4 regions of the Viridibacillus sp. FSL E2-0187 genome follow, and region 1 is predicted to be linked to each of the others. Evidence: riboswitches for the same ligand, from Rfam matches in the RefSeq annotation. Region 1 holds a riboswitch; each other region holds the start of a gene.
What was found. A riboswitch is a leader RNA that binds a small molecule or an ion and turns the genes downstream of it on or off. The one in region 1 is predicted to bind S-adenosylmethionine.

Region 1 (7,789 bases):
AACTTTGGAATACTACTGAGTCTGCTATCTACGATTTCCGTAAAGAAAATGGCATCATACCAGTTTACAAAATGGTAGATACATGTGCTGCTGAATTTGAATCAGAAACACCATACTTCTACGGTACATACGAAGATGAAAATGAATCAATCAAATCAGAACGTGAATCTGTAATCGTGCTTGGATCAGGTCCAATTCGAATCGGTCAAGGGGTAGAATTTGACTACGCAACAGTACATTCTGTATGGGCGATTAAAGAAGCAGGGTACGAGGCAATTATTATTAACTCAAACCCAGAAACAGTTTCAACTGACTTCTCAATCTCTGATAAGCTTTACTTCGAGCCATTAACAATCGAAGATGTTATGCACATCATTGATCTGGAACAACCAAAAGGTGTTGTCGTACAATTTGGTGGACAAACAGCTATTAACCTAGCAGATAAACTAGAAGCAAGAGGCGTGAAAATTTTAGGAACATCACTAGATGCAATTGACCGTGCTGAATCACGCGATCGTTTTGAGGAAGCACTACACGAAATCGGTATCCCACAACCAATGGGTAAAACGGCTACTTCCGCAGAAGAAGCGATTGTTATTGCTAAGAGAATCGGATTCCCAGTTTTAGTGAGACCATCATATGTACTAGGTGGACGCGCAATGGAAATCGTTTATAACGAAGAAGAACTACAATATTACATGGAGCATGCGGTTGAAGCTAGCCCAGAGCACCCAGTATTAGTTGATAGATACTTAACTGGTACAGAAATTGAAGTAGATGCGATTTGTGACGGTGAAAACGTCTTGATCCCAGGTATTATGGAGCATATCGAACGTGCAGGTGTTCACTCAGGTGACTCGATTGCAGTATATCCACCTCAACAACTGTCTCAAAAACATATTGATACATTAACAGACTATACAACACGTTTAGCTAAAGGGTTGGAAATCAAAGGTTTAATGAACATCCAGTATGTAATTTCTGATGACGAAGTATATGTTATCGAAGTAAACCCACGTGCATCTCGTACAGTACCATTCTTAAGTAAAATTACGAATTTACCAATGGCGAATATTGCAACAAAAGCGATACTTGGTCAATCGATTGTGGAACAAGGTTATCCAACTGGTTTAGCACCGATTCAACAAGGTGTTTACGTGAAAGTACCAGTATTCAGCTTTGCTAAATTGCGTCGAGTAGACATTACATTAGGACCTGAAATGAAATCAACAGGTGAAGTAATGGGTAAAGATAGTACACTGGAAAAAGCACTATATAAAGGTCTAGTAGCAGCTGGTATGGATATTAAGGATCACGGTTCAGTCTTAATGACAGTAGCGGACAAAGATAAAGACGAAGCGATTGCTTTAGCTAGACGCTTTACGAATATCGGTTATAGTATTCTAGCAACACCAGGTACTGCAAAAGCAATTGAAGAAGCAGGTCTAAAAGCAAGTGTTGTCGATAAAATCGGATCAAATGGACCTACTTTACTAGACGTTATCCAAAATGGCGGTGCACAATTAATCGTCAATACACTAACAAAAGGAAAACAACCCGCACGTGACGGTTTCCGTATCCGTCGTGAATCAGTAGAAAATGGGGTTCCATGCTTAACATCTCTTGATACTGCAGAGGCAATGCTTCGAGTAATCGAATCTATGACCTTTACAGCTGAAGAAATGCCTAAGCAGGAGGTGCGAGGATGATTCACCAAGAACGTATGCAAGTTGTACGCCAACAGCAAATTGCTGAGGATATTTTTGAGCTGACTTTAACAGGTCAGCTTGTCCTAGATATGAAACAACCGGGTCAATTTGTCCATATACGAGTAACGGATACATTTGAACCTTTATTAAGAAGACCGATTAGTATCGCATCAATTGATCATGAATTATTACAGTTCACAATGATTTACCGAGCAGAAGGTCGCGGTACGACAATCTTATCGGCAAAACGACCAGGTGAAGAAGTGGATGTACTTGGTCCACTTGGACATGGTTTCCCTGTAGAAGAAATAGAGTCAGGGCAAACAGCACTTTTAGTTGGTGGTGGTATTGGAGTCCCTCCTTTGTATCAGCTATCAAAAGAATTGCATGCAAAGGGAGTACGCACGATTCACGTACTAGGATTCCAATCTGAAAACAACGTCTTTTACGAAAAGGAATTTTCTGATTTAGACGACACATACATCGTAACAGTAGATGGTAGTCAAGGAACAAAAGGATTTGTCACAGACTTATTAAAAGAAAAAGCACCTGACTTTGATGTTTTTTATAGCTGTGGACCAACTCCGATGCTAGGGGCATTAGAGCAAACTTATCCTGATAAAAAAGGATTCCTATCCTTTGAAGAACGCATGGGCTGCGGCATTGGAGCTTGCTATGCTTGCGTATGTAATACAACAGATGCAACAGAAAAAGAATACTTGAAGATCTGTTCTGACGGTCCAGTCTTCCCGAGAGGAGTTGTGAAGCTATGAATAGATTACAAGTCGAATTACCAGGCTTAACATTAAAAAACCCCATTATCCCAGCTTCAGGCTGCTTCGGATTTGGACAAGAATATGCACAACTTTATGATCTATCAAAGTTAGGTGCAATAATGATTAAAGCTACAACTTTAGAAACACGATCTGGTAACCCAACACCACGTGTTGCTGAAACAGCAGCAGGTATGTTAAATGCCATTGGCTTACAAAATCCGGGTTTAGAGCATATTTTAGCACATGAACTTCCATGGCTAGAAAAATATGATGTGCCGATTATTGCTAATGTGGCTGGAACAGAAACAGCCGATTATGTAGCAGTAGCAGAGGCTATTTCAAAGGCACCAAATGTACATGCATTAGAGTTGAATATTTCATGTCCAAATGTTAAATGTGGTGGGATTCAATTTGGTACAGATCCGAAATCAGCTAGTGACTTAACTGCAGCAGTAAAAGCGGTATCAGATGTACCTGTATATGTGAAATTATCACCAAATGTAACGAATATTTCTGAAATCGCTAAAGCTGTAGAAGCAGGCGGGGCAGACGGTATTACGATGATTAATACATTAATCGGTATGCGTCTGCATCCGAAAACAGGAAAACCTATTATTGCTAACGGTACGGGAGGTTTATCAGGCCCAGCTGTTAAACCAGTAGCAATTCGTATGGTCCATGAAGTAAGCCGAAACGTTAATATTCCGATTATTGGGATGGGTGGAGTTTCAACAGTAGAGGATGTTATCGACTTTCTATCTGTAGGAGCAAGTGCGGTAGCGGTAGGTACTGCAAACTTTGTGGATCCATTCGTCTGCCCAAATATTATAGAAGCATTACCACAAAAGCTAGATGAATTAGGTTATGACAAATTAACAGATGTAATTGGAAGGAGCCACCGCTAAATGAATAATAAGCCTATTATCGCGTTAGATTTTCCAGATGAACAGAAAGTAATGACATTTCTTTCACAGTTCAATGAGCCACTATTTGTGAAGGTGGGTCTTGAGCTTTATTTACAAGCAGGGCCAGACATCATTCGCGAAATTAAAGCACAAGGTCACGACATTTTTTTAGATTTAAAACTACATGATATTCCAAATACGGTGAAATCAGCGATGAAGGGCTTAGCAAAACTTGGTGTGGACCTTGTCAATGTCCATGCTGCAGGTGGTTCAAATATGATGGCTGCTGCTCTTGAAGGATTAAAAGAGGGAACTGAGGAAGGTAAGCAGCGACCAGCTTTAATTGCAGTAACTCAATTAACCTCAACAACTGAAGAGGAAATGCAAAACGAGCAAAAAATCAATTTGTCTTTAGATCAATCAGTATTACATTATGCCAAACTTGCACAATCAGCTGGTTTAGATGGTGTTGTGTGCTCTGTACTTGAAGCAAAAGCAATCAGCGAAGTGTGTGGAGAAAGCTTCCTAAAAGTAACACCAGGTATTCGTATGGCTGGCGGTGCTGCGCATGATCAAAAACGCGTTGCTACACCTGATTTTGCACGCCAAGAAGGATCGACGCAAATCGTTGTAGGTCGTGCTATTACACAATCAGAAAATCCAGTTGAAGCGTACCACGCTGTTCAACAATTATGGGGAGGACAACAATAATGACAATTCAAAAAGAAGTTGCACAAGGTATGTTAGAAGTGGGGGCGGTAGAGCTAAGCCCGAATGATCCATTTACATGGGCATCAGGTATTAAATCACCAATCTACTGTGATACACGTTTAACGATATCGTATCCAAAAGTACGTACAACAATCGCAAACGGCCTTGCATCACTTATTAAAGAAAACTTCCCGAAAACAGATGTAGTAGCTGGAACAGCAACGGCGGGAATTCCGCATGCAGCGTGGGTAAGCGACATTTTAGACTTACCTATGGTATATGTACGTTCAAAACCAAAGGAACATGGCCGTGGGAACCAAACAGAAGGAAAGCTTTCTGAAGGGCAAAAAGTAGTTGTAGTAGAAGATATTATTTCAACGGGTGGTTCTAGCATTACAGCAGTAGAAGCACTTCGTCGTGAAGGCGCTGAAGTACTTGGCGTCGTTTCGGTATATTCATATAAATTACCACGTGCTGAACAAGCTTTCGCAGAAGTGGGTGTTCCATACTATTGTCTATCAAATTTCGAAGCATTAGTTGAAGCGGCTAAAGAATCAGGAGCTATTAATGAAACAGACATTCCAGGTTTATTGCAATGGCATGATGATTTAAAAGCGGGAAAATTGAAATAATACAATAAAGGTGCTATTTAAACTAGCGAGAGAAAAAAACATTTTCTCTAGCTAGTTTTTTATTGTGCAAAATTCTAATTTATAAAGAGTTATTTAAAATGAAAAAAATAATTGTATATATGTTGCTTAATTATGGAATTTGTTTTAAAATCAATTAAACCAATAAGTTAACTAGGAATATTAAGTAGATTTCTTATCTTGAGAAACTGAGGGAATTGGCCCGCTGAAGTTTCAGCAACCCCTAATATTTAGGAAGGTGCTAACTCCAACATAATTGCTTGCAATTATGAGAGATAAGAGTTGAATTAGCCCCCCTCAACTCTCTTTCTCGATAATGTAGAAAGGGAGTTTTTTTTTTGAAGTCGTTTATTCCTTAATTGGTAAATAACAATGAGAGAGGTTAAAAAGATGGTACAAAGAATTGATGGGACACAAGGTAAATTTGTATTGGATGCTGCAACGCAAGTTGGTAGTGTCATTTTAAAAGTAAAAGATTTGGAACGTCAAATTGCATTTTATGAAAATGTAGTTGGTCTTGTTGTTTTTGAAAGAAGTACACAACATGCTAAGTTTGGTAGTAAAGGCAGTAACAACGTTATTTTTGAATTAGAAAAAACCGCAGAAAAATTACAACCAGCTAAAAGTACAGGTTTATTCCATACAGCTTTTTTATTACCAAGTAGAGAAGCGTTTGCAACGAAATTTTTCGAAATTCTGCGTAATAAAGAAACGATAGATAGCCCGATAGAGCAATCTTCACGTTTCCCGCACTTTGAACGCTATATTCCAATTGCTAGATTAGATAGTGCAAGTGATCATGGGTACAGTGAGGCATTTTATATATATGATATTGAAGGAAATGGTATAGAAATATATGCGGATCGTAATCGTGAAGATTGGGATAAGTATCCTAGTGGAAGTAATCCTCTTAATTTTAAAGAGTTAGCTCCATTAGCTGATTTTGAAACAGATGGAAAATTACCAGCTGAAACAATAATTGGCCATGTTCATTTGCGAGTTGCAAATATTGAGGAATCCGTAGATTTCTATATAAATAAATTAGGTTTTGAAAAACAGATGATTATTGATACAGCATTTTTTATTTCAGCGGGGGGCTATCATCATCATCTTGCGGGAAATGTGTGGTCGGGTGAAGGACTTCAAAAGGCAGCTGATAATGAATCAGGGTTAAAAGAAGTACGTTTTAAATTACCAACAACAGAAAGCTTTGAGACAGCAAAAAATTATATTAAACAGCAAATACAAATCCAAGACTTGAGGAATGAGTTTGTTGTAGAAGATCCAAGTGGTAATCGTATAGTTTTTGAAATTGCATAAAACAAATAAGCCGAATCTCTACTACGATTATTAACGTAACATTAGGCTTAAAAGAAAATTTAGTGCTTGCTAAAATGATTGCAGCAAATTCCAAAATTTATATAGAAAGTTATTTGGGGAGTATTTAATTTCAAGAAAATTGAGAGACATAGATGTAACTGAAAAGTAATTAAGTTATTAAATAGGGAAAGGATTCGCAAATGAAAATATGCGAATCCTTTTATGTGTTCTTCAAAAGTATTATTTTAATTTCATGATTAGTTCTTCAGCTGGTGTTACATACAATGTCTTCTGCTCAAAGTAAATAACAAAACCAGGTTTAGCGCCATTTGGTTTCTTTACTTGCCGTACCTCTGTGTAATCGACAGGCACGGATGATGATTCACGTGCTTTACTGAAATAGGCTGATAAAGTTGCTGCTTCTAGTAAAGTTTGTTCATCAGGATCAGAAGAGTGAATAACGACGTGTGATCCTGGTATATCCTTTGTATGCATCCAAATTTCAGATTTACGAGCGATTTTAAATGTTAAATAATCATTTTGTTTATTGTTTTTACCAACTGAAATATCAATTCCTGTAGAAGATTTGAACTTTTCTGGAGTTGGTTTTGTTGGCTTTTTACGTCGTTTTGAAGCGCGTAATTTCAAGTAGCCTTGTTCCGCTAACTCTTCACGAATTTCTTCTATATCAGCAGGAGCGGCTTGTTGTACTTGTTGCGATAGCATTTCAAAGTAGGCTAGATCTTCTTGCGTTTTATCAAGTTGCTCTTGTACCATGATAAGTGCATTTTTTGCCTTGTTGTACTTAGTATAGTAGCTCTGTGCATTTTCAACAGGTGTTTTACGTTCGCTAATAGGGATTGTGATTTCCTCACTGTCTTCACTATAATAATTAACAACAGTAACTTCTTTTTGCCCTTTTTCAAAAGCGTACAAATTGGCCATTAATAACTCACCTGATAATTGAAATTGGTCTAAATTGTTTGCTCGATCCAAATCCTTTTGGAGTTTTTTTAATTTTAATTTAAGTTTGCTAATTTCATTTTGTAACCAGCGTTCTAAATCACCAGCTTGTTGTTTAACGCGGTCTCTCTCAGCTCTTGCAAAGAAAACGCGATCCAGTAGAGTGCTAAGGTTTTGGTAGCTTGTATGCTCACCTTCTAAATGTGTTAATTTCACTGGTGAAAAATATGTTTTCCCCTTTACTTCAGCGTAGGTTGGTGAATTTCCTCCAATTTCAAATTCTTCAATAAATAATGAGAAGAGGTCAGCAATCGGTTGCCCTGTAGTTTTACTTCTGTATAACAATTCAGTAGCGTGTAAGGGAGAGAAACCTGTAAAGTGTTGTACTATTTCTTGAGTGTTTTTTTCTTCAGCAAAGAATTGTTGTAATGATTCCCTGTTTATAGTTTTAGGGTCTTTCTTATCTTGTTCTGGTGGTGCAATAAAAGGTTGACCAGGTAAAACTGTGCGGTAACTATTCATAGCAGGTGGTAGATGTTTTAAGCTATCAACGATTTTGTTTGTCTCTTTGTCTACTAAAATTAAATTGCTATGGCGCCCCATTATTTCCGCGTGCAATTCCCTAGTAATTGGGTCACCAATTTCATTTTTACTAGCAATTTTAAAGATAAGGACGCGGTCAGCACCTTGTTGTTGGATTGATTCAATAAATCCACCTTCTATATGTTTGCGGAGTAACGAGCAAAACATAGGTG
Region 2 (7,789 bases), 3.0 Mb from region 1:
ACTTCTTTTTATAAATAAAAAAGAGTGCCCTAAAGTTTATCCGGACACCCCTTATTTAAGAAGAAACAATATTATTCGTTTTACGCTTTTCTTAAGTTTATCTATTCAGCAAGCTACCTACATATTGTAACAATTCATTTGCAGAAGTTGAATTATATCCATGTTCATCTATAAGCCTTGCAACAACTTCGTTAATCTTTTTAAGTTGAGATTCGTCAGGCATTTTTGAAGACGTTGTAATTTTCACAACATCTTTTAAATCAGCAAACAATTTCTTTTGGATTGCCTCACGTAATCTTTCATGAGAATGATATTCGAATCTCTTTCCATTTCTTGCATAGGCCGAAATACGAATTAATATTTCTTCTCGGAATCCCCTCTTAGCATTTTCCGAAATACCTATTTGTTCTTCTATGGATCGCATTAGTTTTTCATCTGGATTCATTTCTTCTCCAGTAAGGAAATCTCGAATTTTATTTTTATTACAGTACGCTTCAACATTATCGAGGTAATTGTTCATTAATGTTTTTGCAGATTCTTCATACGAATAAACAAATGCTTTTTGAACTTCATTCTTGGCGATTTCATCGTATTCTCTTCTTGCAACTGCAATGTAATTTGTATATTTCTCTCGATCTTCTTGAGAAATCGAAGCATGTTGATCAAGTCCGTCTTTAAGTGAACGTAATACATCTAATGCGTTAATGGACGGTACTTCTTTTCGAATAATGGCAGAAGAAATTCGATTTATAATATAGCGTGGATCAATGCCATTCATACCTTCGTTTGGATACTCTTTTTTCAATTCCTCTACATCAACAGAATTATATCCTTCTACACTTTCTCCGTCATACATACGCATTTTTTTCACAAGATCAATACTTTGCTTTTTCGGTGTTTCAAGCCTAGTTAAGACGGAAAAGATTGCAGCGACTTTTAATGCATGAGGGGCAATATGAACATGCGCCATATCACTTTCATTAATCATTTTTTCGTAAATTCGTTCTTCCTGACTTACTTTTAAATTATAAGGAATAGGCATCACAATAATTCTTGAGTGAAGTGCCTCATTCTTTTTATTTGAAATAAAAGATCGATACTCAGTTTCGTTTGTATGAGCAACAATTAGCTCATCTGCACTAATTAATGCAAATCTACCCGCTTTAAAATTACCTTCTTGTGTTAATGATAATAAGTTCCACAAAAACTTTTCATCTAATTTAAGCATTTCTTGAAATTCCATCATGCCTCGATTTGCTTTGTTTAGTTCCCCATCAAAGCGGTAAGCACGAGGGTCTGATTCCGACCCGAATTCCGCAATCGTTGAAAAATCAATACTACCAGTTAAATCAGCAATGTCCTGTGATTTTGGATCAGAAGGTGTAAATGTCCCAATTCCCACACGTTTATCTTCTGAAAAGGTAATACGTTCAATCATCACATTTTCAATAAGGCCATCATATTCTTTTTCAAGTCTCATCGTGTTTAAAGGAGATAAATTACCCTCTATACGTATACCATACTCTTCATAAAAATCTTTACGCAAATGATGTGGAATTAGGTGGAGTGGGTCTTCATGCATCGGACATCCTTTTATTGCGTATACCGCGCCTTCATCAGTACGTGAATATTGCTCCAGTCCTCGCTTTAGCAAAGTCACAATTGTCGATTTCCCCCCACTTACAGGTCCCATTAGTAATAAAATCCGTTTGCGAACATCCAATCTTCGTGCCGCAGGGTGAAAGTATTCCTCTACCAATCGTTCAATTGCTGATTCGAGCCCAAAAATTTCTTGTCCAAAAAAGTTAAATAATTTTTGTCCGTCTCTTTCTTCTAATCCAGAGCTTTTAATCATATTATACACACGTGAATGGGCTGTTTGAGCGACTTCCGGCCTTTCTTTCACAATGTTTAAGTAATCCGCAAAAGAGCCTTCCCACTTAAGCCTGTTTTCTTCTTCACGATAAACCTTAAACTTACTTAAAATGTCTATAGCCTTCCCTCCATTCTTAGCCTGATTTATAACATAGTATGAAATTAGACAAATAATGATACCCATTAATGAGTCATTGTTAAGGATTCTTCTTTAAGGAAATCTTGAAGTAGCTCATGGAGCATGCATTCAACTGGTTAAAGTGTCATTAATCCTACTAAAGACCAATTTTATAGTTGTCAGCAGTTTTACCTATTCTGCTATTCCTTCTAAAAAAATTGTGAATGTCAATATGTCATTATGAAACTCCCTATATAACAAACATATAATGTACTGTAACAACTTCGGAGGTGATTACACTGATTCATACGGTTAAACCAGGTGAAACACTGTTTCAACTTTCTAGAGATTATCGCACGCCGCTATCCGCAATTATAAGCGCGAATCCATCTATCAATCCAAATGTACTTTATATTGGCCAACCTATTGTTATTCCAGGTTTTCCTGATCCTAATACAATTCCATATCAAATTGATGTTTCACTCAACAATCGTTGGCTTAGATTATATAAAGATGGTATTTTACAAAAGCAATATCCTATTGCGGTTGGAAAAATGTTAACCAATACACCTGTAGGAAATTTTATTATCATTAATAAAGCACCTAACCCAGGAGGCCCATTTGGAACGATGTGGATGAGCTTATCAAAAGATACGTATGGAATTCACGGTACAGATGATCCAAGTTCAATTGGTAAAGCCGTATCGCACGGCTGTATTCGCATGCATAATGAAGATGTAGAAGAGCTAGCTAGTATTATTCCGATTGGGACTGCGGTTTTTATACATCCGTAATAGTAAAAAGGACTACCCACACTAGTCATTATTAGCTGACTTTGTAGGTAGTCCTTATTTTAAAGTCTATTTATCCCAAACATCTTTAGCGATACGTACAACATGTCGTAATTTTTCCCATTGCTGTTCTTCCGTTAATAGATTACCTTCTTCAGTAGAGGCAAAACCACATTGTGGACTTAAGCAAAGCTGATCGATGTTCACATATTCCGTTGCTTCTTCGATTCTTCCTTTAATTTCAGCTTCATCTTCGAGTTCAGAAGTCTTGGAAGTAATCAATCCCAAAACGACATGTTGATCTTTTATGAATCGTAATGGTTTAAAATCTCCGGATCTTTCATTATCAAATTCTAAGAAAAAGGCATCCACATTCACACGTGAAAACAATTCTTTTGCGATCGGTTCATATGCCCCTTGATATAACCAAGAAGATTTAAAATTCCCGCGACAAATATGAATCGTAATCGACATATCTTCAGGCTTATTTGCTAGTGCTTCAACAGTAATATCAGCAAACTTTTTCACTAATTCATCTGGATCAAATCCCTTTTCTTTTATCTTATCTCGAAAAACATCACTGAACAAAGCTCCCCAGCTTGTGTCATCTAATTGTAAATAGCGGCATCCAGCTTCGTAAAAAGTTTGAATCGCATCTTGATATACTTTAACAATATCTTTAGCCACATCATCAAGTGAAGCATATGAAGGATTACTTAAATACGGTTCGCTTCCAACTACACCTGAGTAAAAAATCATATTAGGTCCTGGGATTGTAATTTTCGCAACATGCTCACCAGCAATACTCTTCAAATACTTAAAGTCTTCTAAAAATGGATGGTCTTTTGGGAAATTTAATTTCGAATCGACCGTATATGCCTCCGCTTTTTTCATAGCCCCATTAAAAGCCCCAGAAATGTCTACTTCATAAACACGAATCCCCTCAATCGCTCTGATAAAGTCTAAATGCCACCATCTTCTTCTAAATTCACCATCTGTTACAGCAGATAGACCGACTTCTTTTTGCTTTTCAACTAGCTTAGCAATTTCTATATCCTCAATTAAACGTAATTCTTCTTTAGTTATCTGACCTTGTTGATATTGTGCTCTTGCATCTTTAAGTACTTGTGGACGAAGAAAGCTCCCTACATGGTCTGCTCGAAATGGTGCTTTAGTTATTGTGTTAGTCAAAATGGACAACCCCTCTAAAGTTAAATTTATGTTTTTTACTAGATTTTCGGGGTATAAAAAAACCCCTTCTAAAAAAAGAAGAGATTGGCTTCATAGCTATTTACTCTTCTTATCTTCAAGCGTTACGCTTCTGGAATTAGCACAGTGCAAAAAAAAGTCTGTTGCTGAGATATCAAAGGGCCAGTCCCTCCATCTCTCTATATAAGAAAGTTACATATTTTTAATTACTTGTTATCAATCTACATGCATATCCATAGATTGTCAATATTTACATGTTAAATATTGTTTATTAAGTAGATTTGAAATTAGTCATATACTTTATTTAAATCTATTGATATTAATAGTTTAGGCTACCGCATAATAAAACAATGCCAGGTCTCTATACTAGACCTGGCATTGTTTTATTAATGTAGATTAAGTTTTTCTTCTACTTTCCGACAGACTTCATCTGCGGATAGGCCCGCCGCTTCAATGATTGCACCTTGAATGGACGTATCGTGAATGCCCAGTGCATTATTGTCCAACCCTGTAATGACACAACAATCTACACCCGTTGCATCTGATTCACGTTTCAGTTCAACGATTTCATATCCCTTTGCAAGCAAAGCCTCTGATACATTCGTTAATGATTGCTCTACACCGATTATCGACATAGTAGGGTTCACCTCCTAGTTGATAAGTTGTCCGTTTCTGCTTATATTTATGTATGCAATTTCAACTAAAACAAAGACAAAACCCATAATAAGATATCTAGTATAAGTAGTGTCGATGACATTGGTCCATAAAATAAAAAAAACGCACATCTTAAAAGATGTACGTTTCTTCCGCTATCTATAATTACCCTCTTCTTCCGCCTCTTCCACCGCGTTTAGACTCGGTGCTGCGTTTTAGAGTAGATAAGTTATCTTCACTTGATTTTAAGAATTTAGCCATCTTATCTTCAAAAGTTTCCTTCGGTTGGAAATTGCCTCGTTGGCGATTATCCTTCTGACGATAAGGGCGCTTCGTATAAGAAGACGTACTTTCAACAGGTTTATCAATCGCTTTTTTAATAGATAAGGCAATTTTTCCTTCTTTTTCGCTTAGGACTTTTACTTCTACTTGATCCCCTACTTTAAGATGTTCATTAATATCTTTTACGTAAGCTTCTGCAACTTCACTAATGTGCACTAGTCCCGTCACCTTATCTGGCAACTCAACAAACGCACCAAAATTTGTAATTCCTGTAACTTTACCTTGTACCTTACTACCAATTTCTACTGACAATCCATTTCCTCCTAATAAATACTATACTTTATTATATCAAATTTTATTTTTCACGCCAGTCTTCCGTTATATAATTTAATATCAACAATATATTCAATTTAATACTCATGACTTAGGTAGTATCGTTGACTGGGTGGCTTGCACCTTTAGATTTATAAAAAAACCGCGTAATAGAGGATATTGATGATATGTTCAGAATATATAAGTGAAGGCGAAAGTCCATTTTTGGGAGGAGGAAATGAGTAATGTCAAAGAGAGTATTATTGTTAGCTGGAGATGCCGTTGAAGCTTTGGAGATTTATTATCCATATTTTCGTTGTCTTGAAGAGGGCTATGATGTGCAAATAGCTGCTCCATCGAAGAAAAACTTACAAACGGTCGTTCATGATTTTATTGGTTGGGATACTTATACTGAGAGTAAAGGATACCTTATTGAATCTCATTTGGCGTTTGAGGATGTACAGCCTGAAGAGTATGATGGATTGATTATCCCTGGAGGAAGAGCTCCTGAATACATTCGATTAAATGAAAATGTTCCAAAGATCGTCGCTCATTTCTTTGAGGCAAATAAACCTGTTGCAGCAATTTGCCATGCTAGTCTCATTTTAACAACTGTTTCTCAATACTTAAAAGGTCGCGAATTAACGGCTTATATCGCTTGTAAACCAGATGTAGAAGCCACGGGAGCAACTTATATTGAAGATCCTCTTCATGTTCAAGGAAACCTCATTTCCGGACATGCTTGGCCTGATCTACCAGGATTTATGAGGGAATTCATTAAACAACTAAATTAATACGATTTGTTCATAAAAATAAACAAAAGAACGTATCCAAAATAATTTAAATTATTTTGGATACGTTTTTTGATAGCTACTAACTCACTTCCTCATAAACCTCATTCTAATCATTTGTTCATTGGATTCATTCTGAATATGATGACCTTTTTTAGTGTGTTCTACCACACTTATTCTTCCTGCATTATTATGTTTTCATTCGTTTCACAAAATATACTTTTTGTAATTGCGATATTTTTTATTTCAAAAATACTTTTTATAATCCCTTCTATCAAAAGCTTAATTTAATTTTTTTTAAAAAAAGAGGTATTTATATTGCTATAGCAGCCTAAAACACCATGTAGGATGAACTTTCCACTTCATTCCTTCATGTATTAAAAACAAATTCTTGTCCATTCTAATATCTCAAGGAGGTGAAAGTTATGGCTTCAAATAATCGAAGTTCTAATAAACTTGAAGTACCAGGTGTTCAACAAGCAGTTGATCAAATGAAATATGAAATTGCACAAGAATTTGGTGTACAACTTGGTGGAGAAGCTTCTTCTCGCGCAAACGGCTCAGTTGGTGGAGAAATCACTAAACGACTAGTTCAAATGGCTGAAAACCAAGTAAAAGGCAAATCTGGACAATAAAAATCCAAAGTATGAAGGTAGAGTTATCATGCTCTACCTTTTTACTTTGGATTTAAAATCAGCTATTTAAATTAGTGATTTTCATGATTTTCCCCTTTAAAAGACCTTCTAACTTTTTGTTTCCTTTACTATCAATAATAACGAACATATAAAAATTATTAACTATTCGTAGAAGATTTTAAAATTGTAACTTTCTTAGAAGTTACTTGCTTCTCTAATGTGTAATCTGCATGGTCTTCACGAATAAAACTCATAGCTAATGCCCCAAAAATTGCGGCAATACCAATTGCAAAAAAGTTATACTGAGGTTGAAGATTAAAAGTTAATAGAATACCCATATAAGTTGGAGCAACAATGGAACCGATACGTCCAAATGCCATTGTGCTACCTAGTGCAGCCGCGCGAACATCGACAGAATAGAATTCAGCTACATATGCATTAGACATGTTTTGTAAACCAAGTGAAGCAGCACCAATAATAATAATTAGTCCATATGCAAGATAAATATTTTTTGAAAATCCAATAAGTGTAAGTGACACAGCTCCAACTAAATAAAGCGGGATAAGGACACGTTTGAAACCAAGGAATTTAATGAGGTTACCAAATATCATTGTTCCAGCAATTGACCCGAATTGTAGTGCTACAATAAACATAAGACTCGATTTTAAGTCATAGCCTGCATTCATCATTAATGTTGGAAGCCATGTATTTAATGAATACATTAAGATAAATGTACAAAAGCATGATAACCAAAACATCATCGTACTTAAACCCAGTTTGTTTTTGAACAGATCACGTACTGGTGACTTTTGAATTTTTTCCTGTTCGACATATGCAAATTGAACATCTTTAGGAAGCAACGGCTCTATTTTTTGAAGGACAATAACAAGACCTTTTGTATCCTTTTGTTGAATTAAAGAATTAATAGATTCTGGAATGATACGTACAATAAAAGGTAATATAAGCAATGGTAAACCAGCGATCCAATAAACAGGTTGCCAACCAAATTTTTCGAGTAATACTTGTCCGCTAAATGAGGCAAGCATCGCACCTACTGAGTAACCACAAAAAATTAATGAAATAATGGCAGCACGGTGTTTTGTTGGCGCATATTCTGAAATT
Region 3 (7,789 bases), 530 kb from region 1:
GCTTGTAACAAATAAAATAATACCAAGTGGTAAACCGATAATTAGTGAAATACTAAGTGAAATACCAATCATCAGTAACGTTTCACCAAATGCTTTCCAAATGTCCGGAAGCATACTAATAAAATGTTCGAAATCAAATAGCATCGTTAATCACCTCCACAAACGCACCGCGCCCTTCCATATAAGAAATAGCTCTCCCTACATTATCTGGTTGACCTTGTAGCTCCATTAGGAAAATACCAAGCGGTTTTTCTTGAATATATTCAATTGTGCCGTGCAAGAAATTACCACGTACTTCAAAGTTTTGAATCATATCTGAAATGACGCCCTCACCAGCTACATCTCCTTTGAATAGTACTTTCACAATTTCCCCTGTCACACCTTTAAGAATAGTTGGCGGTAATTCAAATGATACAACGCTACTAATAAATTCTTGTGTTAATGGCTCAACCGGATTTGCAAAAACATCGTAAACTTCTCCTTCTTCAATGACTCTTCCATCTTGCATAATAACCATACGATCACAAATTTCTTTCACAACATCCATTTCATGTGTGATAAGGATAATTGTAATATTCAACTCACGATTGATCTTTTTTAGTAAGCGTAAAATGGAAACCGTTGTTTTTGGGTCAAGTGCTGATGTTGCTTCATCACAAAGTAGTACGGATGGATTGTTTGCAAGTGCACGAGCAATACCGACACGTTGCTTTTGACCACCACTTAACTGCGCTGGGTAAACGTCGATTTTCTCCGATAAACCGACCATTTCAAGCAATTCTTTTACACGGGCCTTAATTTGCTTCGGTGGTGTAGCCGCTGCTTTTAAAGCAAATTCGATATTTTCGCCAACCGTTTTTTGACTGATTAAGTAAAAGTGCTGGAAGATCATACCGATTTTCAAACGCGCTTTACGCAGTTGTTCACCTTTTAACTTCGTTAAATCTTGGCCATTTACGATGATACTCCCACTCGTTGGTCGCTCTAGTAAATTGATACAACGTAGCAGTGAACTTTTCCCTGCGCCAGAGTAACCAACAATACCGAAGACTTCACCTTTATCGATTGTCAACGATACGTTGTCTACGCCCGTTACCGTACCCTTTTTTGTTTTATATACTTTTGTAAGATTCTGAATCTCGAGCATATTGTATCCCCTCAAATCTGTTTAAATTATGTAACTTCTATAGAATTACTTGGAATTTACTGTATTAAAAAATGCTTCTTTCGGTTTTCTGAAAGAAGCATCGTAAATGTAAATTGGCGATTTATCTTCCAGAATGTACTCATTCTGTAGGAATTGGCACCTTCCCTTTTCAGGGGGTTGCCGGACGTCATAGGGCCTATCCCTCGGTCTCTCTAGATAAAGTTCAATATTCGTTTGTAAGTTATGAACTAAATATTACTGTGAAATAATGTAGATGTCAAACACTTTTTTGAAACTTTGTATTATTTCAAAATATCTTTATATAATTCAGGGCGACGATCATCATATACCGGGATTCGTTGTCGAATTTCATCCACTATAGAGAAATCGACATCGATAATCGCCATTTCTTCATCTTCTCCACCAGTCCATAACACTTCACCCCAAGGTTCAATAACCATCGATTGACCGTTGAAATTTTGTTTTTTATGGCTAATTCTATTTACCGCAATAACAAAACACTGGCTTTCAATTGCACGTGCTTGTAATAACGTTTTCCAATGATCAATACGTGGTGTTGGCCATTGTGCAGAAACGAAAATTACTTTCGCTCCGTTCAAGGCATGAAGACGTAACCACTCTGGAAAACGAATATCGTAGCAGATAACACCAGCTGCTGGAATATCACCCAGTTCAAAGTTATTTTGCTTATCGCCAGCTGATAAATACAAATGCTCGTCCATTAGACGGAAAAGATGCGCTTTATCATATTCGCTGACAAGCTCCCCTTTATTGTTATATACGTACATCGTATTGTAGAATTCCCCATCTTTTTTTGTTGATACCGAGCCACCAACAATATGAATTTGTAATTCTTCTGAAAGATTTTGTAGAAAATTCTTTGTGCGCTCCCCGTTCGGATCTGCAAGGTCTTCTAATTTCTCTAAAGCATAGCTAGAATTCCACATTTCAGGAAGAATTGCGAGTTCCGCTCCCTTATCAGCGGCCTCCCTGATAAACTTTTCGACGTTTGTAAAATTTTTTTCGATGTCCCCGAAGGCAACATTTAACTGTATACATGCAATTTTCATAACTCCACCACCTGTAGACATTTTCTTAAAAAGGTTATAATATTTCTCTTATTATTGCGACTATTTTATACACACGTCTATTTTATCCACAAAGTAGTTGTTGTGTATAGAGTATTTAGAAGAAAGATTTTGTGGATAACAAGTTATTAAAGAAAAAAATTCAAGGGGGTTTGTTCGAAGATGGAATTTTCAACGAGATTACAACAGTTGCCGAAGCAGTTTTTCGCGACTTTAGTACAAAAAGTAGGTGCCGCAGTTGCGGAAGGTAGAGATGTCATCAATTTAGGCCAAGGAAACCCAGACCAACCAACACCTCCTCATATTATAAAAGCTATGCAGGAAGCTGTTATTAATCCGCAAACTCATAAATACTCCCCATTCCGTGGCTTACCAGAATTCAAGGAAGCCATTGCTGAATTTTATGCGCGAGAATACGGCGTTGAAATCGATGCAAATACGGAAGTAGCCATACTTTTTGGCACAAAAATTGGTGTAGTTGAATTACCTTTAGCTATTATGAACCCTGGTGATTCAATGCTACTCCCAGACCCTGGTTATCCGGACTATTGGTCAGGCGTAGCACTAGCTGATGTCAAGTTCGATACAATTCCATTACTAGCGGAAAATGGCTTCCTACCTGATTACACAACTGTGTCAGATGAGGTAAAAGCTCGTGCAAAATTAATGTATTTAAATTATCCGAATAACCCAACTGGTGCTGTTGCTAATTTATCATTTTTTGATGAAACGGTGCAGTTTGCGAAAGATCACGATATTGCAGTTATGCACGACTTTGCATATGGAGCAATTGGATTTGATGATGAAAAACCAGTGAGCTTTTTACAAGCTGAAGGTGCTAAAGATGTCGGGGTTGAGTTGTATACTTTATCGAAAACGTATAATATGGCCGGTTGGCGGGTTGGCTTTGCAGTTGGTAACGTAAAGCTAATTGAAGCATTAAATTTAGTACAAGACCATTTATTTGTCAGTCTATTCCCTGCTGTACAAGAGGCTGGTATTGCAGCACTTACTAGTTCACAAGAATGTGTAACAGAGTTAGTAGCTATGTATGAAAGCCGCCGGAACGCATTAAAAGTCGCTTGCGATCGTATTGGCTGGGCAGTGACAGCACCAAAAGGTTCATTCTTTGCATGGCTTCCTGTACCAGAAGGTTATACGAGTGAAGCATTTGCTGATTTATTACTAGAACAGGCTGATGTAGCAGTTGCTGCGGGTAATGGTTTTGGTGAATACGGAGAAGGGTACGTACGTGTTGGCTTGCTTGTTGATGAGGACAGGCTTCATGAAGCAATAACGCGTATCTCAAAACTAAATTTATTTTAAGTGTTTATACATTGAAAAACCACCTTATCCCATAAGTTGGTTTTTCAGTGGAATGGGTTTAATAAATATAACAATAAAACATTCACATAATCACAGGTGACTATAGAATTAACAAAAAAATTTCCTAATAAAAATGCCCAGCACATAGCGCTGAGCATTTTTTATATTATGAAATTACGCCTAGCTCTTTACCTACTTTTTCATAAGACGCTAAAGCTTCGTCTAGCATTTCTTTTGTATGTGCGGCTGTTGGCATATTACGTACACGTCCAGTGCCTTTAGGTACAGTTGGGAAGACGATTGATTTAGCATATACACCTTCTTCAAAGAGACGAGCAGAAAAGGCTTGAGTTAGTTTTTCATCACCGATGATACACGGTGTAATCGGAGTTTCAGATGCACCAATGTTAAATCCAAGTTTTTTCAGACCCGCTTTTAAATAATCGCCATTTTCCCATAATTTATCGCAAAGTTCTGTTGAATCAATTAACATTTGAACAGCTGCAGTGATTGCAGCAACATCACCTGGTGGTAAAGCTGTTGAAAATAAAAATGGACGAGAGCGTACTTTTAACCAATCAATTAAATTCTTCTTACCTGCTACGTAACCACCTACTACACCAATTGCTTTAGACAGTGTACCGATTTGGAAGTCAATTTCTTTTTCTAAACCGAAGTGCTTCACAGTACCTTTCCCTTTACCTGTTACACCTGATCCGTGAGCATCATCCACATATGTAATAAGATCAAATTCTTTCGCAATTTCTACGATTTCAGGAAGTTTTGCGATATCTCCATCCATTGAAAACACGCCGTCAGTGATGACCATTACTTTATTGTATAGCCCTGATTCAGTTGCTGCTTTTGCTTTAGCACGTAAATCATCCATGTCAGAGTGATTAAAAGCAATAATTTTTGCTTTTGATAAGCGACAACCATCTATAATAGAAGCGTGATTTAATTGATCAGAAAGGATAGCATCATTTTTGTCCATAACAGCAGAAATAGCTGCCATATTACAGTTGAATCCTGATTGATAAGAAATGGCTGCTTCCGTACCTTTAAATTCTGCCAGTTTTTCTTCTAATTTAACATGAAGATCGAGTGTACCATTGATCGTGCGGACTGCACCAGCACCTACTCCGTATTTTTCGATTGCTTCTTGAGCAATTTTCTTTAATTTATCATTTGTTGCTAAGCCAAGATAGTTATTTGAAGATAGGTTGACCAAATTTTTGCCACGCACTTGAATAACTGAACCGTTCGGGCCTTCTACTGGATCTATTTCATTGTATAAGCCTTGGTCGCGCAGTTGTTGCAAGTTGTCGTCTACGAATGTGTTCAGTACGTTTGACAAGAATATCATCCTTTCAATTTTCGATAAAAATATTGTAGCATACTTTCACCGTTATTTGTACATCTGAAAAGAACTATTACTAACAACGAGATGATATTCATTGGAATTACTATACATACTGTCCTTGTAAGAAACACAGTTGTACACTCAGAAAAATTAGAATACTCAATTTTCGATATATTCTTAGTGAAAATAGTACATCCTATTAAGTAATACCAACATTCATAACTTCTTCTTCGCACATCAGTCGTATTTAATGAAAATAGATTTCCATTAAAATTCCCTCGTTATAACTCACTCGTCTTATTCTAGAGTACTAAAAAAGTGAGTAGACAATTGTCTACTCACTTTTTACTTATTTCGTTAACTCTGAAAATGTTACTTGTTCTTCACCAATACATTTCAACAATAATTTGCGGCTATACGCAAGCGAAAATTGAACAATTGGACCAAGACCAAATGCCATAAGGACAGTACCAAGGCCAACAGGACCACCAAGTAACCATCCTGCTACAGCAACCGCAATTTCCATAATTGTACGGGCTTTAGTAATGCTTAAACCAAGCTTGTCTACAGCTAAAAGCATCAAGCTATCACGAGGACCAGCTCCAAGATTTGCTGAAATGTACATTCCACCACCTAAACCAATTAAAATAATACCGATAAGGAAGCTAAAAAATTGTAGGGCTAAATGATCGACATCCGGCAATAACCAGTTGAAAAAATCAATAAAAATACCGATACTCACCATATTGATAAAGGTTCCTATCTTCGGGAATTGACGAGTGCCAATTGCTGTAACACCAATAATAATAAGGCCAGTAATGATTGACCAACTACCAATGGAAAAACCGAAGTTTTTGAATAAACCTATATGCAGTACATCCCATGAGCCTACCCCAAAGGTTTGTCCTTTAATTGTCAACGAAACACCGAGTGCAATGACGATAAGTCCCATCATGAAAAATCCCCAGCGCCAACTATTTATTTTATTCACAAGAATCCTTCTTTCTACAGAAAAATGAAAAGCCCTCTACGCAAGAAGCATAAAGTGGCTTTTCAATGATAACTAAACTATTATAACAAAATTCGTTCCTATTTTAAATAAAACTGTCCTAGATTTATATAATAGCTGCAAATTTCGCATTTATGATTTTCGCTAAATCAGCCGGTAGGATACATATTTGCATGCCTATTTTCCCTGCACTAACAAAGATATGGTCAATTGTTTTTGCTGATTCATCTATGAAGGTTGGAAATAACTTTTTCATACCAAGTGGCGAACAGCCGCCTCTAATATAACCTGTAGTTGGAAATAAATCTTTGACAGGTAGCATCTCTATCTTCTTTTCCCCAACAGCTTTTGCAGCAGCCTTTAGATTAAGCTCTGCAGCTACTGGAATGACGAAAACGTAAAACTTTCCTTTACCAGCTGTAGACATGAGCGTTTTATACACACTCTCGACAGGTTGACCAATTTTACCTGCAACTGTAATACCATCAACTTGACCGTCTGTGATTTCATATTCTGTCAGTGAGTATGGGACTTTTTTTTGGTCCAATAAGCGCACTGCATTTGTTTTTTGTACTTTTGCATTTTTAGCCAAAACATTCACTTCTCCTAAGCAATACGATAAAAGCTAGGCTGCGTCACTCTAAATCCTGATTTCGCCATCTGTACATGATATGAATAGCGAGAAATTGCTTGATCAAATAGACGCTGTTTAAGCTTTTGCTCTAACGTTTGTGTTGAATTTGTTACTTGCCCAAATTGATTAGTAGAATCTTCTGTTGTAACTTGTTGTTTTACTTCGGTGATTTGATCACGAGTTTGCTGGATTATCTTATTTTCGCCTTCAGTAACGCGTACATTTATTTTTTCGAGCGTAGCACTAGTAGAAGCATGCATTTCCTCATTAACCTGACTAACTGCATCTGAGATCTCAACCAATGGCGATGTCTGTTCCATGTTACCTTTTGTTTTAGCACGGAATTCCTGGTCCTTTTGTTGAAGCTCACGAATAGCAGCTTGGACTTGTGGCTGATGTTGTTTTTCCTTTTTACCCGTTAACAAGTCCATAAGCTCTTCCAAAGCTGGATTCGACTTTGGTTGGAAATACTGAGCTGTTTTACGATAAGCATCACCAGCATTCTTTTGCCTAAGAGCTCGTTTACGATTTTCAATGTCTGTATACTGATTGTTTAATAGAGCAGCTAATTTCATGCAAATCACCTCTTTTCTAATACCATTATAGTTAAAACCTATTTTAACACCGTTATCAGAAAATTCAAAAGGTCGTTGTTCTCAAATATTTACAATATTTCATTAGTAAAAAATGCCCATTTATTCATCTTTTGTTCCTAATAGCTTTTTCAGTGCCTCTGCCATCGCATTATTTTGTGGTTGATCATCTTGTTTTTTCATGTATTTTTGGACTTCTTTTTTAGAAACTTTTGTATTACCAGTTTCCTTCTTACGTTTCTCAAATACAGATAACTTTTCACGATGACCACATGAGCAAACGAAAATGCGTCCTTCGCCTTCACCACGAAGTTCCAATTTCTTATGACAAACTGGACAACGTGCATTCGTCACCATCGAAACTTTTTTCTTGTGACCGCAAGCTCGATCTTGGCAGACAAGCATTTTACCACGTTTACCATTTACCTCAAGCAATAATTTCCCGCAATCCGGACATCTTTTCCCTGTAACATTATCATGCTTGAATTTTTGATCGCTCTTCTTAATATCACTAACAGCTTTTTTAGAGAAATTAACCATATCGTTAATGAAATCCGATTTTTTTGCTGAACCTTTTGCAATTCTTGTTAATTGTTGTTCCCACTCTG
Region 4 (7,789 bases), 2.7 Mb from region 1:
CTGAAAGTGCCTTTTATGACTCCACGCCTAGACGTACTGTAAAGTTACCGCTAGTTTCACCAGAGTTTACGAGAACGGTCGGTATTATTTCTCCTACTAATCGTGATTTAGCTCCTTCTGAAAAAGTTTTCTTAAATTTTGTAAATAACTTCTTCTCTTTGTTGACTCAATTTAAATAGTTCGGCGCATTATGATTCACTATACGAAGAATAATTCTACCTAGCTCAGGGTTAGAACTAACAAGTTATATTTTTCATAAATAAAAACGGCAGTAAAATCACTGCCGTTCAGACTTTATACAAACTCGAAGAATCCGTAAGAGCGTTGATTTCCACTGCGTGCGGACGCTTTCCGCGGACGGGGCCGAGCCGCTTCCTTCACTTTGCTCAGTCCAGGGTCTCGACTATCCCGCTTTTCCCGCTGGAGTCGCCGCTCTCCGCTCCAATCAACTGAAGTCTACTATAAAACAATATTTTTGAGATGATGGAAGATGATGAAGAATCAAATACACAAAGTGCAAAGAAACCACTATTCAGCTGACGTCATGTTTAAGTGGCGAGCTTCTTTATATTCATAACAGCAAAAGTAAGCATCGTTTGCATGGACAATTTCTTTAGACCTCATAAGGTTCTCCATCGCGTACCTCTTTTTCGTCAATTATTAATTGGTCTATCAAAGATGAATAAGCGTCTGCTACAATTTGAGCACCTTTACTATTTAAATGAACCCCGTCCAAAGTAAAATGAAGTCCTCTTTTTTCTGATAATGCGTCAATTCTAGATGTTTTTTTATATAGTAGAACATCCTTCATAACTCTCATCACTTTCGTACTGATGTAATCCGAACTATAGACTTTATCAATGTACCCCTCAAATACAGATTGCAAATTAAGACAACTGACATTTTCATGTTCACTACTAATGGATTCAATTAGGACAGATAATTCCTTAATCTCTTTATTAGAAGTACTTGTAACATCTTCACCTACTAATGCTGGAGTAACAACAATTACTTTATTAGCAGATGCTAAAACGAAATCTAAAACTTTTCTATAATATTCTTCGAATTCCTCGCGATCTTTTGCCACAGGCTGTGCTTGAACGCTCAACAATTTTGAATAAACATCATTTACTCCAATCCAAAGAAAAGAAAGATCATAATCGGTTTCTAATGTAGTTTTAGTTAGACGAGCAAACAAACTTTTAGTCGATTCCCCTGGTTTGCCATGATTAACAAATGTAATATCTGGATAATTACTTCTTAAAATGTTAACGAATGATACGCCAGGACGCCCTTCAGTTAAACTATCACCGATTAATCCGATTTTCATTTTATTCCTCCTTAACATTTATGGAAATAAAACAAATTACTATTGATTATAAAAAACGTTGCTCTAGTGTACTCGATTCTTGAGTGTCGGTAATCTTCCATAAACCAAGTAAATTAAATCTCTTTTCTAAATTTGTACGTTCTTTCTAATTCAGTTATACATTTATCCCCTTAAAATTAGTTCAATTCTTACTGGTCTCCACTAAATTGTCACTTTCCCTCCCAAACGCATAAAAACAGTGCATTTCAAATATGAAATGCACTGTTTTTCCGATCAATATAGAAGCCTAAATTACTATTATGAAATTTCTTTTTTACTGAAGCGGTCAACGATCATTGAAAGTGCACCGTCACCTGTTACGTTTGTAGCTGTACCAAAACTATCTTGCGCGAGATAAAGAGCTATCATTAACGCCACCATAGTTTCATCAAAACCTAACATTGATTGAAGAATTCCTGTCGCAGCCATTACTGCGCCACCCGGTACACCTGGTGCTGCAACCATTACAATACCTAACATGAAGATGAAAGGTATCATTTCAGTTAATGAATACGCATGATTATTTAACATCATTACAGCAATTGAACATGTTGTTAATGTAATTGTACTACCTGATAAGTGAATTGTTGCAAATAGTGGGACAGTGAAACCTGTTACTCTCTCAGAAGCACCTGTCTTACGTGCTTGCTTTAATGTAATCGGAATCGTCGCAGCTGATGATTGTGTACCAAGAGCTGTGAAATATGCCGGTGCCATCGTCTTCAATAAGTAGAACGGGTTTTTCTTATTAATAGCGCCTGCCACTACGTATTGTAATACCAAGATACATAAATGCATTAAAATAATTAATAAAAATACTAATGCAAAAACTGATAGTATTTTTGCTACTTGACCAGCAAAAGTCATATTTAAGAAAATACCAAAAATATGAATAGGTAATAAAGGAATAATAACTTTCGAAATTACTTTATCAATAATCAAATTAAACTCATCAAAGAACTTTTTCATAAATTCACTATTGATAGATGCCATTCCAATCCCTAGGATGAAGGCTAATAATAGTGCCGTCATAACGTCCATCAATGGTGGCATATCGATTACTACAAATGATTTCGCTAAAAATTTCTCTGGGTTAGCAAATTGCTCACTACCAGAAGTTGAAATTAAATTAGGTAAAACATTTGAAGCAACAAAGAATGCAAAGAATCCAGCGATTAAAGTAGAGAAGTAAGCAAAGAAAGTAGCTAACCCTAACAGCTTTCCAGACCCTTTACCTAATTGTGCAATTCCCGGCGCAATAAATGCGACGATTAATAATGGTACTACGAAATTCAAGAAATTCCCGAATATACCATTGAAGGTTGCGAATATACGAACGCCGTCTTTCGGCATGATAGTCCCTAGTAAAGCCGCCAATATAATCGCGACAATGATTCGTGGTAATAAACCAAACTTGATCTTCATAATTTGTCCTCCTGATAAATACATATGTCTTTTCTAAAAGTATATGCACACTCTATCACACCCACTTATTAAAGTGAATAGCACAATGATAATCCGGAATATTAAGTATTTTCAGATTATTTTAATTAGGTTGTGTTAATCAAGTAACTGTAAGGCATACAATCTTTCTGTAGTATAATTCCCTAAATATTGTTATTTAACTTATAAATATATAAAAACACCCAAGCTTATTAAGCTTGGGTGTTTCAAATGTTTCTTATTCAGATACAGGAACAATATCCCCGTTCCATTCTTTTAATATATAGTCTTGCATTTCTTTTGAATGAAGCACTTTAACTAATTTTTTAATCTTCTCGTTATTCTCATCTTCTTTACGAACAGCAATCACATTAATGTAATCTGATTCTTTATCTTCTAATGCAATTGCGTCTTTTCCTGGGCTTATACCTGCATCAATCGCGAAGTTAGAGTTGATTAATACCGCGTCACCTTCGTCATTTTTATACATTTGTACAAGCATTTCAGGTGCAGTGTTTGCATCGAATTTTAAGTTTTTTGGGTTCTTTGTTATATCCTTAATTTCAGCTGCAGTTTTATCTACGCCTTCTTTTAACGTGATAAGTCCTTTTGCTTCAAGTAGAGATAACATACGACCATGGTCAGAAACTGAATTACTCAGAAGAATTGTTGCGCCTTCTGGAAGATCTTCGAGTTTTTTATATTTTTTAGAATAGATACCGATTGGCTCGACGTGCACTCCACCAACATTTACAAAATCATATCCATTTTGCTTATTTTGAAGTTCTAAGTAAGGGATGTGTTGGAAAAAGTTAGCATCTAAATCCTTATTCGCCAGATCTTTGTTCGGTAAAACAAAATCTTGATATCTTTCGATTTTCAGCTTGATACCTTCTTTTTCAAGTAATGGCTCTGCTTTTTCTAAAATTTCTGCATGTGGTGTATTAGCTGCACCGATTACTAATTTCTCTTCGGATTTACCACAAGCTGCTAAGCTTAGGGCTAATACTCCTGTAAGGATTCCTGCTACAAGTTTCTTCATGTTCTTAACGCTCCTTTTTACTGTTTAGTTATATGTGATCGGTTATACCGTATAAGCCCAAATTATCTTTTATCAATTTTCGCCGTAATAAGGTCGCCGACGAATTGAATAATAAATACCACTACTAAAATAAGGATTGTTGCAACAAAAGTTACATCGTTTTGACTTCTTTGGAAACCGTCTAAAAACGCTAATGTCCCTAGTCCGCCTGCCCCAATAACACCTGCCATTGCTGTGTAACCAACAAGTGCGATAGCTGTTACAGTAATACCCGAAACTAATGCGGGTAATGATTCTGGGATTAACACTTTACCGATAATCGTAGAAGTTTTTGCACCCATTGAACGTGCCGCTTCGATGACACCTTTATCAATTTCTTTTAACGCAATTAAAACCATACGCGCATAGAATGGTGCTGCTCCAATAATTAAAGCTGGTAATGCGGCATTGGGACCTCGAATTGAGCCTAATAATAGTTTCGTAAATGGTATTAATAGAATCACTAAAATAATGAATGGAATCGAACGGAAAATATTCACGATCGAACCTGTTAACCAACTTACTAATTTATTTGCCCATAATTGCTGAGGGCTTGTCAAAAACAGCAAAATACCTAAAGCTAAACCAATGATAAATGTGAAAACTGTAGCAACGCCTGTCATATACAGTGTTTCTATCGTTGCTTCCCACATTCTATCCCATTGTACATTCGGGAAGAGATCATTAAGCATTTTCGATCACCTCCGTTTTTACTCCATGTTCATTCATATATGTGACTGCTTTTTGTACATTATCATTATTGCCATCTAACTGAATAATCAGCGTACCATATGGTCCACTTTTCGTTTGCGAAATATTACCATGGACAATATTCACGTCTAAATTAAGTTCACGACTTAAATGTGAAATAACTGGCTGGCCAGTTGAAGAGCCTACAAACGTTAATTTTACAAGTGTTCCTGATGGGTAGTTTTCAATAATTTGTTCAATTGATTCTTTACGTTCATTCGTATCAGTAATTTGAGATACAAATCGTTTTGTAACGTCTGCTTGTGGTGATTGGAATACTTCTAGGACATCACCATTTTCAACAACTTGTCCAGCTTCCATTACCGCCACGCGATGACAAATCTTACGAATGACATGCATTTCATGTGTGATAAGTACGATTGTTAAGCCTAATTTTTCATTGATATCAACTAATAAATCTAATATTGAATCCGTAGTTTCAGGATCAAGTGCTGAAGTAGCTTCATCACAAAGCAATACTTCTGGGTTATTTGCCAGTGCTCTAGCAATACCTACACGTTGCTTTTGACCACCTGATAATTGAGAAGGATATGCCTTTTCTCTGCCTTTTAAACCGACTAATTCAATAAGTTCTAATACCTTTTTCTGACGTTCCGCCTTAGATAAACCTGCAATTTCTAATGGAAATGCAATATTCTCTTCAACAGTACGTGACCAGAGTAAATTGAAATGTTGGAAAATCATACTGATTTTTTGACGTGCATTACGTAACGCACTTCCTTTAATCGACGAAACTTCCTGACCATTCACAACAACTTTTCCTGTTGTCGGTTGCTCCAAACCATTTAATAAACGAATGAGCGTACTCTTACCCGCTCCGCTGTATCCAATAATGCCGAATATTTCTCCGTTTTCAACAGATAAATTCACATTTTTGACAGCGGTTAACTCTCCGTTAGCAGTTTTATATTTTTTCATTACATTTTCTAACTGAATCACTGTCATACCACCTTTATTTTAAAACTAAAAAGTATGCACTTTCTACTGGCATCTCTTAGAAACTAAAAAAACCCTTCTGCAGATTAACAGAAGGGTTTAACGCAAAGCTATATACGTAAAACCGTTCTCTCATCTTCCAAAGTAAATACTTTGTGTGATTTGGCACCGTGCCATATAAATATGACGGTTGCCGGGCTTCATTGGGCACTTCCCTCCACCTCTCTAAATAAGAGTAACGACTATATTTAATTAGTTATGTTTGCTACTTTATCACGCTATTGCTTTAACGTCAATCGTTTTGACGTAATTTTTCAAACAAAAAAGGTACTGATTGAAAGGCATAAATTTTATCGTGAATTTTCCCGTTTTTCGAAATAATCAAACACGGAACACTTTCTACTTCATAATCAAACGCTACATCTTGTATATAATTCAAGTTCGCTTTACCAATAGGAATATCGCTAACGACATGCTCTACTACTTCCATCATCTTCGACGCAACTGCACATGTACCACATAATGGTGTATACAAATAAAAAGCCGAAAGCGAGGAGGTTTTCATAGTTTCTTCCCATTGTTCACGTGACCATTCTTCCATCTTCTTCATTCCTATACTATTAGATATTCTTTATGAACTGTAAAATTTGCCGCCAATAATATTCTAGCTAAATGTCTTCTAGGAGTAGCTTCTACTTGTTTATAAGTAGAGGAGGTGTGTAGGTGACGAGCATTTGGGAACTCTCTTTTAAAAAGAGCACGGAGCTTATCACCCGATGAGTCAGCATCAAAAAATGCATACATTTCGCAGTCATCATATGGTGCCAAAATCTCTTCTAATCGGCTTGCACTAACTGTTCCATTCGTACATATTATCGGAATGTTCTCTGCTAATATTGGCGCGATTCGCAACTTATCTTGGCGCCCTTCTACGATAATCAGTTTGTTAAAAGTCATATATACCCTCCTAACAAATACTTTTTGTCGTTTACCAAGTTTAAAAAAACGCCGAGCAAATGCACGGCGTTTTCAGATCTTATTCTTCGATAATTGCTTCGTATTGTTCTGCAGTTAATAATGCATCAACTTGAGCGTTATCAGCTGGTTCAACTACAACCATCCATGCTTTATCGTATGGAGATTCGTTAACGAACTCTGGGCTTTCTTCAAGCTCTTCGTTAATTTCAACAACTTTACCAGAAATCGGTGCGTAAAGTTCTGATACAGTTTTTACAGATTCAACACTGCCGAATGGTTCGTCTGCTACTAATTCGTCGCCAACCTGTGGAAGTTCAACAAAAACGATATCGCCTAGTTCAGATTGTGCGAAATGTGTAATACCGATACGTACTTTTCCGTCTTCAGTTTTTACCCATTCATGTTCTTCAGAATAGCGTAAGTCTTTTGGTGTGCTCATGAATACCCCTCCAAATATGTAATTATATTCACTTTAAGTTTGACATATTTCCATTGTAAAAACAAGCATATGTCTGTGTTATTTCCATGTCTGTTCAAAGTCTGATTCTTTAAATCCTAACGTCACTTTTTTACCGTCTGTAACGATTGGACGCTTGATTAACATACCATCCGAAGCAAGCAATTCTAATTGCTCATCTTCCGACATATCAGCCAGTCGATCTTTCAATTGTAGATCTCTATACTTCATCCCTGAAGTATTAAAAAACTTCTTCAATGGTAAACCACTAGCATCTAGATACTGTTTTAATTCCTCTTTAGAAGGTGTTTCTTCAACGATGTGCTTATCTGTATACTTTACGCCATTTTCGTCTAACCATGCTTTTGCTTTACGACAAGTTGTACATTTTGGATATTGAATGAATAAAATAGACATATACATGCTCCTTTTTCCAAACTATTTAATTCTATTGTAGTGGGAGTATAGTATACAAGCAAGAAATCCGAACACAAAAGTTGTGTTCGGATTCTCAACTAGCTTATTTTAGACAACAAATTTCTCAGCAGCAATTAGTTTAACTGATGCTTCACGTTTCTTCGCAATAACATTGTAAGGATTGTTACGAGTAAGTTTGCGAAGCGCAGATAACATCATACGAGCATTGTCTCCGTCTACAGCTGTAATGATTGTTTCTTTTGCTTCTTTTTCGATTTCTTCAAATGCTTCTTGGCAGAAGATTTGAGTATATAGTAATTTTTGGCTTGCTTTGTCT

Region 2: it holds a riboswitch for S-adenosylmethionine, as region 1 does, so the genes downstream of both, MHH85_RS00440 (5-methyltetrahydropteroyltriglutamate--homocysteine S-methyltransferase) here and MHH85_RS15225 (VOC family protein) in region 1, are expected to answer to the same signal.
Region 3: it holds a riboswitch for S-adenosylmethionine, as region 1 does, so the genes downstream of both, MHH85_RS17635 (methionine ABC transporter ATP-binding protein) here and MHH85_RS15225 (VOC family protein) in region 1, are expected to answer to the same signal.
Region 4: it holds a riboswitch for S-adenosylmethionine, as region 1 does, so the genes downstream of both, MHH85_RS01735 (methionine ABC transporter ATP-binding protein) here and MHH85_RS15225 (VOC family protein) in region 1, are expected to answer to the same signal.

What each region holds. Positions count from the first base shown of each region.
Region 1 covers NZ_JBBOVG010000001.1:3,100,850-3,108,638, reverse strand. Annotated here, with positions in the region: gene carB (carbamoyl-phosphate synthase large subunit) at 1-1,709, shown strand, start outside; gene MHH85_RS15245 (dihydroorotate dehydrogenase electron transfer subunit) at 1,706-2,482, shown strand; gene MHH85_RS15240 (dihydroorotate dehydrogenase) at 2,479-3,390, shown strand; gene pyrF (orotidine-5'-phosphate decarboxylase) at 3,391-4,101, shown strand; gene pyrE (orotate phosphoribosyltransferase) at 4,101-4,733, shown strand; SAM riboswitch class I at 4,924-5,033, shown strand; gene MHH85_RS15225 (VOC family protein) at 5,142-6,071, shown strand; gene MHH85_RS15220 (Rqc2 family fibronectin-binding protein) at 6,312-7,789, opposite strand, start outside.
Region 2 covers NZ_JBBOVG010000001.1:108,074-115,862, reverse strand. Annotated here, with positions in the region: gene MHH85_RS00450 (PrkA family serine protein kinase) at 98-1,993, opposite strand; gene MHH85_RS00445 (L,D-transpeptidase family protein) at 2,293-2,787, shown strand; gene MHH85_RS00440 (5-methyltetrahydropteroyltriglutamate--homocysteine S-methyltransferase) at 2,854-3,975, opposite strand; SAM riboswitch class I at 4,082-4,183, opposite strand; gene MHH85_RS00435 (YkuS family protein) at 4,380-4,628, opposite strand; gene MHH85_RS00430 (S1 domain-containing RNA-binding protein) at 4,813-5,241, opposite strand; gene MHH85_RS00425 (DJ-1/PfpI family protein) at 5,487-6,035, shown strand; gene MHH85_RS00420 (alpha/beta-type small acid-soluble spore protein) at 6,458-6,667, shown strand; gene MHH85_RS00415 (MFS transporter) at 6,826-7,789, opposite strand, start outside.
Region 3 covers NZ_JBBOVG010000001.1:3,631,293-3,639,081, forward strand. Annotated here, with positions in the region: gene MHH85_RS17630 (methionine ABC transporter permease) at 1-144, opposite strand, end outside; gene MHH85_RS17635 (methionine ABC transporter ATP-binding protein) at 134-1,147, opposite strand; SAM riboswitch class I at 1,266-1,370, opposite strand; gene MHH85_RS17640 (carbon-nitrogen family hydrolase) at 1,450-2,238, opposite strand; gene MHH85_RS17645 (pyridoxal phosphate-dependent aminotransferase) at 2,419-3,582, shown strand; gene MHH85_RS17650 (glycine C-acetyltransferase) at 3,749-4,948, opposite strand; gene MHH85_RS17655 (YczE/YyaS/YitT family protein) at 5,295-5,936, opposite strand; gene ybaK (Cys-tRNA(Pro) deacylase) at 6,061-6,546, opposite strand; gene MHH85_RS17665 (hypothetical protein) at 6,561-7,163, opposite strand; gene MHH85_RS17670 (DNA topoisomerase III) at 7,284-7,789, opposite strand, start outside.
Region 4 covers NZ_JBBOVG010000001.1:371,749-379,537, reverse strand. Annotated here, with positions in the region: gene MHH85_RS01760 (LysR family transcriptional regulator) at 1-179, shown strand, start outside; partial or broken gene MHH85_RS01755 (SGNH/GDSL hydrolase family protein) at 698-1,330, opposite strand; gene MHH85_RS01750 (dicarboxylate/amino acid:cation symporter) at 1,628-2,794, opposite strand; gene MHH85_RS01745 (MetQ/NlpA family ABC transporter substrate-binding protein) at 3,051-3,854, opposite strand; gene MHH85_RS01740 (methionine ABC transporter permease) at 3,917-4,585, opposite strand; gene MHH85_RS01735 (methionine ABC transporter ATP-binding protein) at 4,578-5,603, opposite strand; SAM riboswitch class I at 5,730-5,836, opposite strand; gene MHH85_RS01730 (thioredoxin family protein) at 5,893-6,201, opposite strand; gene MHH85_RS01725 (hypothetical protein) at 6,213-6,557, opposite strand; gene gcvH (glycine cleavage system protein GcvH) at 6,637-7,017, opposite strand; gene MHH85_RS01715 (arsenate reductase family protein) at 7,096-7,452, opposite strand; gene MHH85_RS01710 (acyl-CoA dehydrogenase family protein) at 7,561-7,789, opposite strand, start outside.